Regions from separate parts of the Priestia sp. MDV22-iso46 genome, predicted to be linked through region 1. Evidence: predicted binding sites of a transcription regulator. Region 1 holds the regulator's gene; each other region holds the start of a gene.
The links. Region 1 encodes Rex, which represses fermentation and respiration genes when NADH is low (regulators of the CRP and FNR family bind a similar motif). Its sites were predicted from a motif close to TTGTGAAATATTTCACAA; they were not measured.
Positions count from the first base shown of each region.

Region 2: the regulator Rex is predicted to act here: its motif matches at 1,298-1,315, upstream of AC4NPH_RS22420 (cytochrome ubiquinol oxidase subunit I).
Region 3: the regulator Rex is predicted to act here: its motif matches at 2,166-2,183, upstream of AC4NPH_RS09810 (YvcA-related protein).

Region 1 covers NZ_JBZVWT010000024.1:4,731-8,014, reverse strand. The annotation lists gene AC4NPH_RS30685 (CPBP family intramembrane glutamic endopeptidase) at 1-533, shown strand, start outside; gene AC4NPH_RS30680 (YdiK family protein) at 530-757, shown strand; gene tatC (twin-arginine translocase subunit TatC) at 784-1,539, opposite strand; gene tatA (twin-arginine translocase TatA/TatE family subunit) at 1,555-1,740, opposite strand; gene AC4NPH_RS30665 (redox-sensing transcriptional repressor Rex) at 1,794-2,432, opposite strand; gene AC4NPH_RS30660 (ABC-F family ATP-binding cassette domain-containing protein) at 2,891-3,284, shown strand, end outside.
Region 2 covers NZ_JBZVWT010000004.1:304,950-308,233, forward strand. The annotation lists gene AC4NPH_RS22420 (cytochrome ubiquinol oxidase subunit I) at 1-1,219, opposite strand, end outside; gene AC4NPH_RS22425 (threonine/serine exporter family protein) at 1,520-1,975, opposite strand; gene AC4NPH_RS22430 (threonine/serine exporter family protein) at 1,990-2,751, opposite strand; gene AC4NPH_RS22435 (LacI family DNA-binding transcriptional regulator) at 2,896-3,284, opposite strand, start outside.
Region 3 covers NZ_JBZVWT010000001.1:1,926,092-1,929,375, forward strand. The annotation lists gene AC4NPH_RS09795 (EAL domain-containing protein) at 1-79, opposite strand, end outside; gene AC4NPH_RS09800 (hypothetical protein) at 359-493, opposite strand; gene AC4NPH_RS09805 (YvcA-related protein) at 748-1,425, opposite strand; gene AC4NPH_RS09810 (YvcA-related protein) at 1,422-2,120, opposite strand; gene AC4NPH_RS09815 (hypothetical protein) at 2,227-2,589, opposite strand; gene AC4NPH_RS09820 (DUF6792 domain-containing protein) at 2,590-3,284, opposite strand, start outside.

The DNA.
Region 1 (3,284 bases):
GTGACATGTCCATGCGTATAGAACATGCGGGAACAACGGTAACTGTTGTCTGGTCAGTCCTTGGGGTGTTCTTGGCTATGGCTGGTCAAGCTGTAGCAGGTATGATTGAGCACGCTCTTGGCATTACCCAAGTATCTGAAAACACACAAAATATTGTTAATCTTGTTAAAGCAACGCCGTTCCTCATTGTCGTTACGTCTGTTATTGGACCAATTCTAGAAGAGATTATTTTTCGAAAGATTATTTTCGGCTCTCTTCACAAACGATATAATTTTTTTATCTCTGCATTTATTAGTTCCCTTATTTTCGCTGCCGTACACTGGGATTTTAAACATTTGCTCGTGTATACAGCCATGGGATTTGTATTTGCATTCCTTTATGCAAGAACAAAACTAATTATTGTACCCATTATTGCTCACGTGTTGATGAATACAATCGTTATTTTATCTCAAACTATTTTTGCAGATAAAATTATAGAAATGCAAAAGCAAGCAGAACAAATGCAGTTTATTTTTGGAGGCATGTTTTTATGAAGAATATCCCTTTAACACGAGGGTTTATTTATATTATTATGGGGATTTTATTCACCTACCTGGCCATTCAAAATGCTCAGGAAACCGTGTGGAACTTCCCTACGATCTTATTTGCACTCGTAGCCGCATTCGATTTCAGATTTGCGGTTCGCATTTTTATCTTGCACTATAAAATTAAAAAGTTGCAGCAGCAATATAAAAATCAAGATGATTCATCTAAATAAAAAAAACCACTGTTTCAGTGGTTTTTTTACATACTAACATCTTCTCTTTCTTGCTCTGCCCTTGCCTTTAACACTTTGCGATACGAAATGCGGGAAATAATGATGCTGATTTCATACAAAATTAAGAGCGGCACTGTCACCATCATGTGCGAGAGCAATTCCGGTGGTGTAATAAGTGCGGCAATAACTAGCAGTACGAAATAGGCATACTTTCGAATTTGAGATAAAAACATAGGCGTTATAATTCCTAATCGCGTCAAAAACATGACGACGACAGGAAGCTGAAACAACAGGCCAAAAGGCAGTGTGAGCTGCATTAAAAAAGAAAAGTATTCATTAATGCCAATCACTTGGTTTACATTCAGCTCATCAGAAACGCGCGTCATAAAATCGACGACAAATGGAAACAACACAAAATAAGAAAAAGAGACACCGCCGATAAAGAGAAAAATGGAAACAGGAATATATCCAAGCGTTACCTTACGCTCTTTTTCATATAAACCAGGACTAATAAATGCCCAAAGTTGATACAGTGCAACAGGAGCTGCAAGTACACAGCCGATAATAACAGCAAACTGCATATAAATCTTAACTGGATCTGTTAGCCTAAATGCATTCATCGTTAAATTTTTTGCCTCATCAGCATGCTGTAAATAGACAATAACCTTATCCGCTATAAAAAAGCCGCCAATTGTGGCAATGACAAAGAAAAATAAAACAATTAAAATGCGTTTTCGCAGCTCTCCTATATGATCATATATTGACATTTCTTGTTCAGTCATACTATGATCACCCTTTTACTCTTTGTCATCTACTTGACGCTGTTTATCTTTTTCACGATCTTCTGATGCACCGCTAGCGGCATGCTTAAACTCTCTAAGCGTTTGCCCGACTGACCTTCCTAGCTCCGGTAACCGTTTCGGTCCAAAAATAAGCAGTGCTACAATCGCAATAATAATCCAACTGCCTGCTCCAATCCCCATATTCCCACTCTCCTTATTAATTTAGACTTAAGGAAATCGTAACACAGTCCACCTTATTCAACAGGATAATTTTTCAAAAAATAGACAAGCGACTGTAATTCTACAGCAAGATCAATATGATGTAGTCGAATCTCATCCGGTACGTTTAAGCGTGCAGGAGTGAAGTTTAGAATCCCTTTAATTCCGCAGTTCACTAAACGATCGGTAATTTGCTGAGCAACAGTGGCAGGAACGGTTAAAATCGCCACTGAGATATCATCACTCATATAATCTTCCAATTGGTCAAGGTGATAAACCGGCACGTCACCTACTTTTGTACCGACTTTATCTTCTATCACATCAAAAGCGCACTCAATTTTGGTGTTATTATTTTTAATAAAATTATAATTTAAAAAGGCCGTTCCCAGATTCCCCACGCCAATCAGTGCTACTTTCGTTACTTCATCTTGGTCTAACGTTTTACGGAAAAATGTAAGTAAATAATTCACATTGTAGCCGTATCCCTTTTTCCCTAATGCTCCAAAGTAAGAAAAGTCCCGACGAATAGTAGCAGAATCAACTTTCACTGCCTCACTTAACTCTGCTGACGAAACACGCTGTTTACCAGAAGCATGCAAGTTTTTTAAAAAACGATAATAAAGCGGCAATCGTTTAGCCGTTGCTTGTGGTATTTTTAATTGTTCAGTGTTCACGTTGTACCCCCTCAGTTCATGTATGTCATTACTAACATTTTCAAGTCATATTGCATTACCTTTCACAAAGCATCAACCGCTTTGAGGTAGCGCTTCCAATTCTCTCTCTTTTCTCTTGTTTTATATATACTCCGCTTCACACCCCGACGGCTTTTGTCTATCCAGCACTACTTAAAGTCGTTAGCTAGAACGAAGCAATTAGCCCTTCAAAGGATTCGTTTGTTAGTCATGACGGATTTTCTACATCCATCATATATAAGTTCAGAGATGCACTTATCTCTTATTTTAACATAGTATCCTGTATAAAATGTGCACGTAAAATCATTTTATTTCATGAATCAAAACATTCGCTTCACCATTTGTCCTTGTCCCTGTACAAATTACAAACGCTTGTAGGAAGAACTTGTAGTTGAAAATATGTTAAAATACACTATGGATATACTACTAGAGGTGAAAAAATGATTATTCTACAATTGAACGGTATTACAAAATACTATGGGGCAGAACCCATTTTATCGAATATAAAGTTAGAAGTACAATCAAAAGACCGCATTGCCCTAGTGGGACGAAACGGTGCTGGTAAATCAACTTTATTAAAAATTATTGCTGAGCAGCTTTCTTATGACAGCGGAGAAATTATTAAACCTAAAGGTGTTTCCATTGATTATATGGGACAAGATACAGTTCTTGAGTCAACACTCTCCATATGGGAAGAAATGATGACTGTCTTTGCTCCGTTAAAGAAGATGGAAAAAGAATTACGTACGCTTGAAACGAAGATGGGCGATCCAGACATTTTTAATGATTCAGTTCAATACGAAAAACTAACCAAAGAGTACGATCAGCTTCAAG
Region 2 (3,284 bases), on a different contig from region 1:
CAGGAGACACGGCATCTTCCGTTTTCATATAGCCAAATACAACCCAAGGCTGACGGCCAATCTCTGTCATAATCCAACCTGCTGAGCTTCCAAGGAACGGAAAGGCAATGGCAATCGTCATAATACGTAAAAATAGTTTGCTTTCTTGAAGTTTTTTACGAGAAAGCAAGTACGTGCCCCAAATACCTAATGCACATAATACCCCACCTAGACCAGCCATAATGCGGAAACTCCAAAATGTTGTCCGAACGGGTGGAATATAATTTCCTGCCCCATATTTCGCCGTGTACTGCTCCTGCAGCTCGTTCATCCCAGGAACGGAACCTGAAAATTTCCCGTATGATAAGAAGCTTAATAAATAAGGTATTTTGATTTCACTCGTATTTTTCTTTTCATCGGGGTGAATATTTGCTGTTACCGTCCAAGCGCCTGGACTCCCGCTGTTTTCCCATAATCCTTCACTTGCCGCCATTTTCATCGGCTGTGTTTTAACTAAGTATCCAGCCTGTTCATGACCAGATAACGCAATTCCTACACCTGAAACTAACCCTACAATAATGGCAACTTGGAATGATTTTTTGGCAAAAGCCACATGTTTTTTCTTCAAGAGCATAATGGCACTGACACCCGTGATAAAAAAGGCGCCTGTTGCAAACGAACCTAAAATGGTATGAGGGAATTCAACCCACAGCTGACCGTTTGTTAACAATTTAAAGAAGTCATTCATTTCTAAACGTCCATTATTCAGCTCCATTCCAACCGGATGCTGCATAAAAGAATTAGCCGTTAAAATAAAGAACGCTGAAAAAATAGTACCTAGACTAACAAGCCAAATACATAGACAGTGCAGCCATTTAGGCAAACGATCCCACCCGAAAATCCACAGTCCGAGGAAAGTGGACTCCATAAAAAACGCGAGCAGTGCTTCAATAGCAAGCGGCGCACCGAATACATCTCCTACAAACCGTGAGTACTCTGACCAGTTCATGCCAAACTGAAATTCTTGTAAAATACCTGTTACGACTCCGACAGCAAAGTTAATCAGGAATAAGTGCCCCCAAAACTTTGCCATCTTTTTATACTGTTCATCTTTTTTTACTACGTACATCGTTTCCATGATCGCTACTAAAAAGACAAGACCGATAGATAGCGGTACAAAGATAAAATGAAACAGCGTCGTTGATGCAAATTGAATACGTGATAGTATAACTGTATCCATCTTCTTTCTCCTTTCATATATAAGAACATTCATCATTTCATAGATACTTTGCTTATTTCTGAGCATCTTTTACTTACATTGTGAAACGTTGAGCATGATAATTCGAGAGGTATGCTCAATGTTTCACATACATATGTAATATCTCTCTTTCTATCTACATAGTATAGTCTATTTTTTTAGCTGTGCACGTACATTTTTTGAACGTTTTTAGACTAAAACGTGACTTTCTTGTGACAAAAAAGTGAAGGATCTCTTTATTTTTTTCATAAAAAAAGCACGCTCTGATTTGAGCTTGCTTCTCTACGGTCGATATTTTGCTTTGGCATTTAATTTAGATTGACGAATGATTTGGTTGATGACTTCAGAAAACACAATACCAATGGCAATTGAACCTGAAATCATAAAAGCTTTCGCTGCAAGACTAATCGCTTCATTATAGTTATTTTCTACAAAGTTACGCATGGCATCGTATGCTGTTCCTCCTGGAACTAGCGGAATAATACCTGCTACGGTGAAAATAATGATCGGCGTTCGGTAAATTTTTGCGTAAATTTGACTAATAATAGCAATAAAGAAAGCCGATGCAACTGTGCTTGGAATTTCATCTACGCCATAGAACGTTAGCAAATAGTAAATGAGCCAGCCAATCATTCCGACAAAGCCACTTTTTAATAATGATTCACGTGGAACATTAAAAATGATCCCAAATGCTGCTGAAGCAATAAAACTTGTAATTATCTGCTCTACGATATGCATATGATGCCTCCCTTCTATAGAAGCGTAAATACAATGGCAATACCTGCACCGATAGCGAATGCCGTCAGAAACGCTTCTGCTCCTTTTGATAATCCAGACAGTAAATGTCCTGCCATTAAATCTCGCACTGCATTGGTAATGGATAAGCCAGGAACGAGAGGCATAACGGATCCAATAATAATTTTATCAATTTGCGTGCCTAGTCCTGAAGCAACTAAAAGAGCTGATAAAAGTCCAATAACTAACGAAGCGGTAAACTCAGCAAAAAAGCGAATCGGAATAAGACGGTGGAAATACACCACGGTTAAAAATCCGAGACCTCCTGAAAACATAGCTGGAATAAAGTCCGACCATAAACCTTGAAACATGATTAAAAAGCATCCGCTAGAAATGGATGCAGCTGCAAGTTGAACCCATAGTGGAAAAGCTACGTTCGTTGCTTCAATTTCTTGTAGCATTTCATACGCTTCCTCCAAGGAGATGTGTCCTTGACTGATTGTTCTTGAGACGCTATTTACCATGGTTACTTTTTTTAAATCTGTCGTTCGTTCCGAAATACGAATTAACTTCGTTTTCGTCGGTTCTTTCGTTTCAAGTGAAAACATAATCCCTGTTGGCGTCACATAGCTGTGGGATTTTTTTATACCGTAAGACGCTGCAATCCGCATCATTGTGTCTTCTACTCGATACGTTTCTGCTCCGCTTTCTAACATAATTTTACCTGCTAGTAAGCTAACGTCCATAATTTCATATTTATCTAATTTTTGTTGTGTCATCAAATCGCTCCAAACATATTAAAGCTTGGTTTTTTCCCCTACAGCATACAGTGTATAAGAAAGAGGGAAGTGGACGCAATGGTTAATGCAAAAAAGTGTGGACTTTTTGTCTCACACTTTCAGGAATAGTATATACATTCCTTATCAATTCATACGTTTTGTGGTCTCGCGCTCTACTAATACAGGTGCCATTTTATACTGTATCTGATCTATTTCTTGCTGATCCTGAATTTGCTGAAGTAAGAGGTTTACTGCTTTTTCAGCCATTTTTTCCATCGGTTGACGGATAGTTGTTAGTGGAGGATGCGCTTCACTAGCTTCTGTAATATCATCAAACCCTATAACAGACAAATCTGCTGGAACGTGAAGCCCATTTTGCCACGCACAGTGTATCACTTTCAGAGCAATGTAATCCGTAGCACAAATAAGCGCAGTTGGAGGCTCTGGATGATGAGCTAGCTTATTTATAAACTGATATAGTTCATCTGAGTTATTCATATCTTCTTTCACAAACTTTGCGTTTGCTGACGGTA
Region 3 (3,284 bases), on a different contig from region 1:
ACGAATTCAACGCATAAATAGGCTGATATACAAACTGAAAGTCTTCATACGTCAGTTCCTTTAAAACATGAGCATCCATTCTTTCGTTTAATCACCTTTCGTCTTCAATATACTATTTCTTCCATAACCTAAACTTATAAAAATATATCCTAAAAACAGATAATTGTCCATTAAAAGTAAGATATTCCATTAGACGATTTAGGTATTTTGAGACTTTCTGGGGACTTATGATAGCAACAAAGAAGTGTTTTAGAGACTTTTATGCTTTTGATAGACAGGCTGTAAAGGATGTTTCAAAAAAGAGCGGACTCAATCTCATCTAAAACAAACAAATTGGATAAAGGAGCTGGACTGCTTGTTACACCGCGGTTGATTTCCGTGCATGGCTTCGCTTTCCGCGGGCGGCCGCTGAGCCTCCTCGTCGCTTACGCTCCTGCGGGGTCTCACCACTTCCGCTTTTCCCGCAGGAGTCTTCGCCTTGCCCTCCAATCAACCCCTAGAAGCACCTAATATGTGAAATTTACGTTTACCATATACTTAGCACAATAACCTCTTATCGTTAGTTTGTAATCATAGACAAATTGCTCGTACTGATAAATAGACGCTCGTTGGAAAATTAACGATAATAGCCCCTATAAAGCATTACAAAAAAAACATTATACCTACAGCTAATATACTAACAGCTAAAGCAAATCTTATAACTTTCTTCATTTAACTCGCTATCTCTTCTTCTCTATAAATCCCCTACTATTTCCCCTCGTTAAAATGAATATTTTTTAGCATTTTCAAAAACCATTTCTTTCTATCCATTTGATTTGTTTCTGTATTTTCTCCTACACTATCGTATATTAATTTGATTACCTTATCAGAGCTTTTATCTGCTACATATGCGACATAAAGGTTGGGTGGATTTCCTTTACTGTCATGTACTATATGTTGGTTAGTACCACGAAAATATGTATAGGCAGAATCATAATAAATTCTTGTATTAGAGGTTTCTAACTGTTTAGGTTTTTTACTGCCTAATTGTTCTTTAAATAAACTCTCTACATAAATTAATTCTGATTTTGTGTCGTTCTCCGAAAATTTAACATTGATAGCGTACGTTTGTTGATCATTTTCGTAGGGTTTAATATAAGCAGCTGACCAATTTTCATATGATTCGCCATTTCTAGTGTAATCCTCGCGGTATTTATGTAGAACTTGATACTCCTCTGGAAACCACATCGTATACTGTCCTGTCTTTGACTTAAACTCATAAAAACCATCAGCTGCTTTTTTATCTTTGTTTAAGAACTTGCGCGTAAAGTGATCATCAAAAGCTGGAACGTTAGGATAACGGCTTTCGTTTACGCCCCATATGCCGCCTATTAAAATTGCGGCTCCTACAATGACTAGAATAATAGTCTTCGTATGTTTTTTCATCCTCTTACATCTCCGTTGTTTGGCTTATTAAAATGGATGCTTTTACAAAGTTTTATAAACCACTCTTCTGTTATAGGCTCAGAGTTATCTGAACGCTCACCAATACTATCAAAAGATAGCTGAATAACTTTTTTAGAGTTTTTATCAGCTACATATGCTACATATGTATTAGGAGCATGCTTACTTTTATCATCTATAACGTATTTATCTGTCCCTCTAAAATAGATATAAGCTGATTGATAGTAGATTCGAACTTCATCTGTTTCTAGCTTTTCCGGTTTACTGACATTGAAGCGTCTCTTTAATAAACTTGATACGCTAAATTCTTCGTTTTCTTGTTTTCTCGCTTCTGAAAATGTAGCTTGTATATTGTTTATTTGGTTTTCACCTTCATACTTTTTAATAGACGAAGCCCTCCATCTTTCATAGAAATTACCGTCTCTTACATACTGTTGATTATTTTCATGCAACAGCTGGTCCTCCTCTGGAAACCACATCGTATACTGCCCTGTCTTGGACTTAAACTCATAAAACCCATCGTCCACTTTTTTATCTTTGTTCAAGAACTTACGTGTAAAGTGATCATCAAAAGCTGGGACATTTGGATAGCGGCTTTCGTTTATCATCCATATTCCACCTATTAAAATAGCTGCCCCTGTAATGATTGCGGGAAGGGTCTTCGTACGTTTTTTCATGGTCATACACTCCCTTTATTATTCTTTTGAAATAAACGGGACTTAATGTAAATTGTTCAACATATAAAAATCCCTCAGACCACTGTCTGAGGAATAGCAGTATCCCTTATGTTAATTCACTTTCATCCATTGATTCTTTATATCGAATTTCGTACTCTCTCTTATGCATATCTTTAACAGAATGCATAAAACTCATAATATGCTGAAATGCTCCAGTATCATACTGCTGAGCCCTTAGCGTATATCCCCGCTCAGCTGCTTCTAATTTACTTTTAACAGCATCAGCAAACTCACCCGTTTGGTTTTCTAAATAGCTTTTAGCATGCCAAAGCTTTTCATTTACTTCTTGATCCTTTTTGATTAACTCTTTAATCCTTTTTGCCTGCTCGTCCTTAAAGTCATCACTATCAAATTGGAACGTATATTTACCGCTCGTTGTTCCTGTGTGTGTAAAATCAAAATCAAACAATTAAATCCCCCCTACTACTTCTTTCATGCTTTTAATATCTGAAGCTACCGATTCGTCTGCTTCCATCATCTTCTCGAAATTTTGGAAGAACGCTTCAAGAAACTTTTGATAGTATGTAACTTCCTCTTGAATAGAAGAAATAATCTCTTCAACAGGGGTAAATACACTATCGTCTAGCGAATCAAACGTTTTGTCAAACGTCACTTTTTCAGCCACACGCTTTTGTCCAAACCAAGCGAGAGTAGCTTCGTCTTTATCTGCCTTTTCCATAAATGACTGGGGAGAAGCTTCTTCTCTGGATATTTTCATTTTTAATTTTTTCTTCTTAGCTTCGAAGACTTCGTTAATTTCACTATGTAAATACTGCTTTAGTGCATTTAAGTTTGCCTCTTTGTCTTTAATGGCATTAGCACAGTAATAAACAAACTTCTTCATTTGTTCATAATCTAGCAAGATTTCTTCCTGAGATCCTGAATCAAAAACCTGATAATACGTCTTCATAGCATTAGCTTCTGTGTATTTGACAACATAATTAATTCCGTGGAGTTTTGCTTGATCTCTTTGAGATATTCCTTTATAAACCTGTGAGAACCCCCCGGGACTAGTTAGTAAATTAACTCCACCTGCTGCACCTAGAGCAACTCCAGCTTTTATCTCACCTAAATGGAGAAAAGGATACTTTTTTATATGCTCAA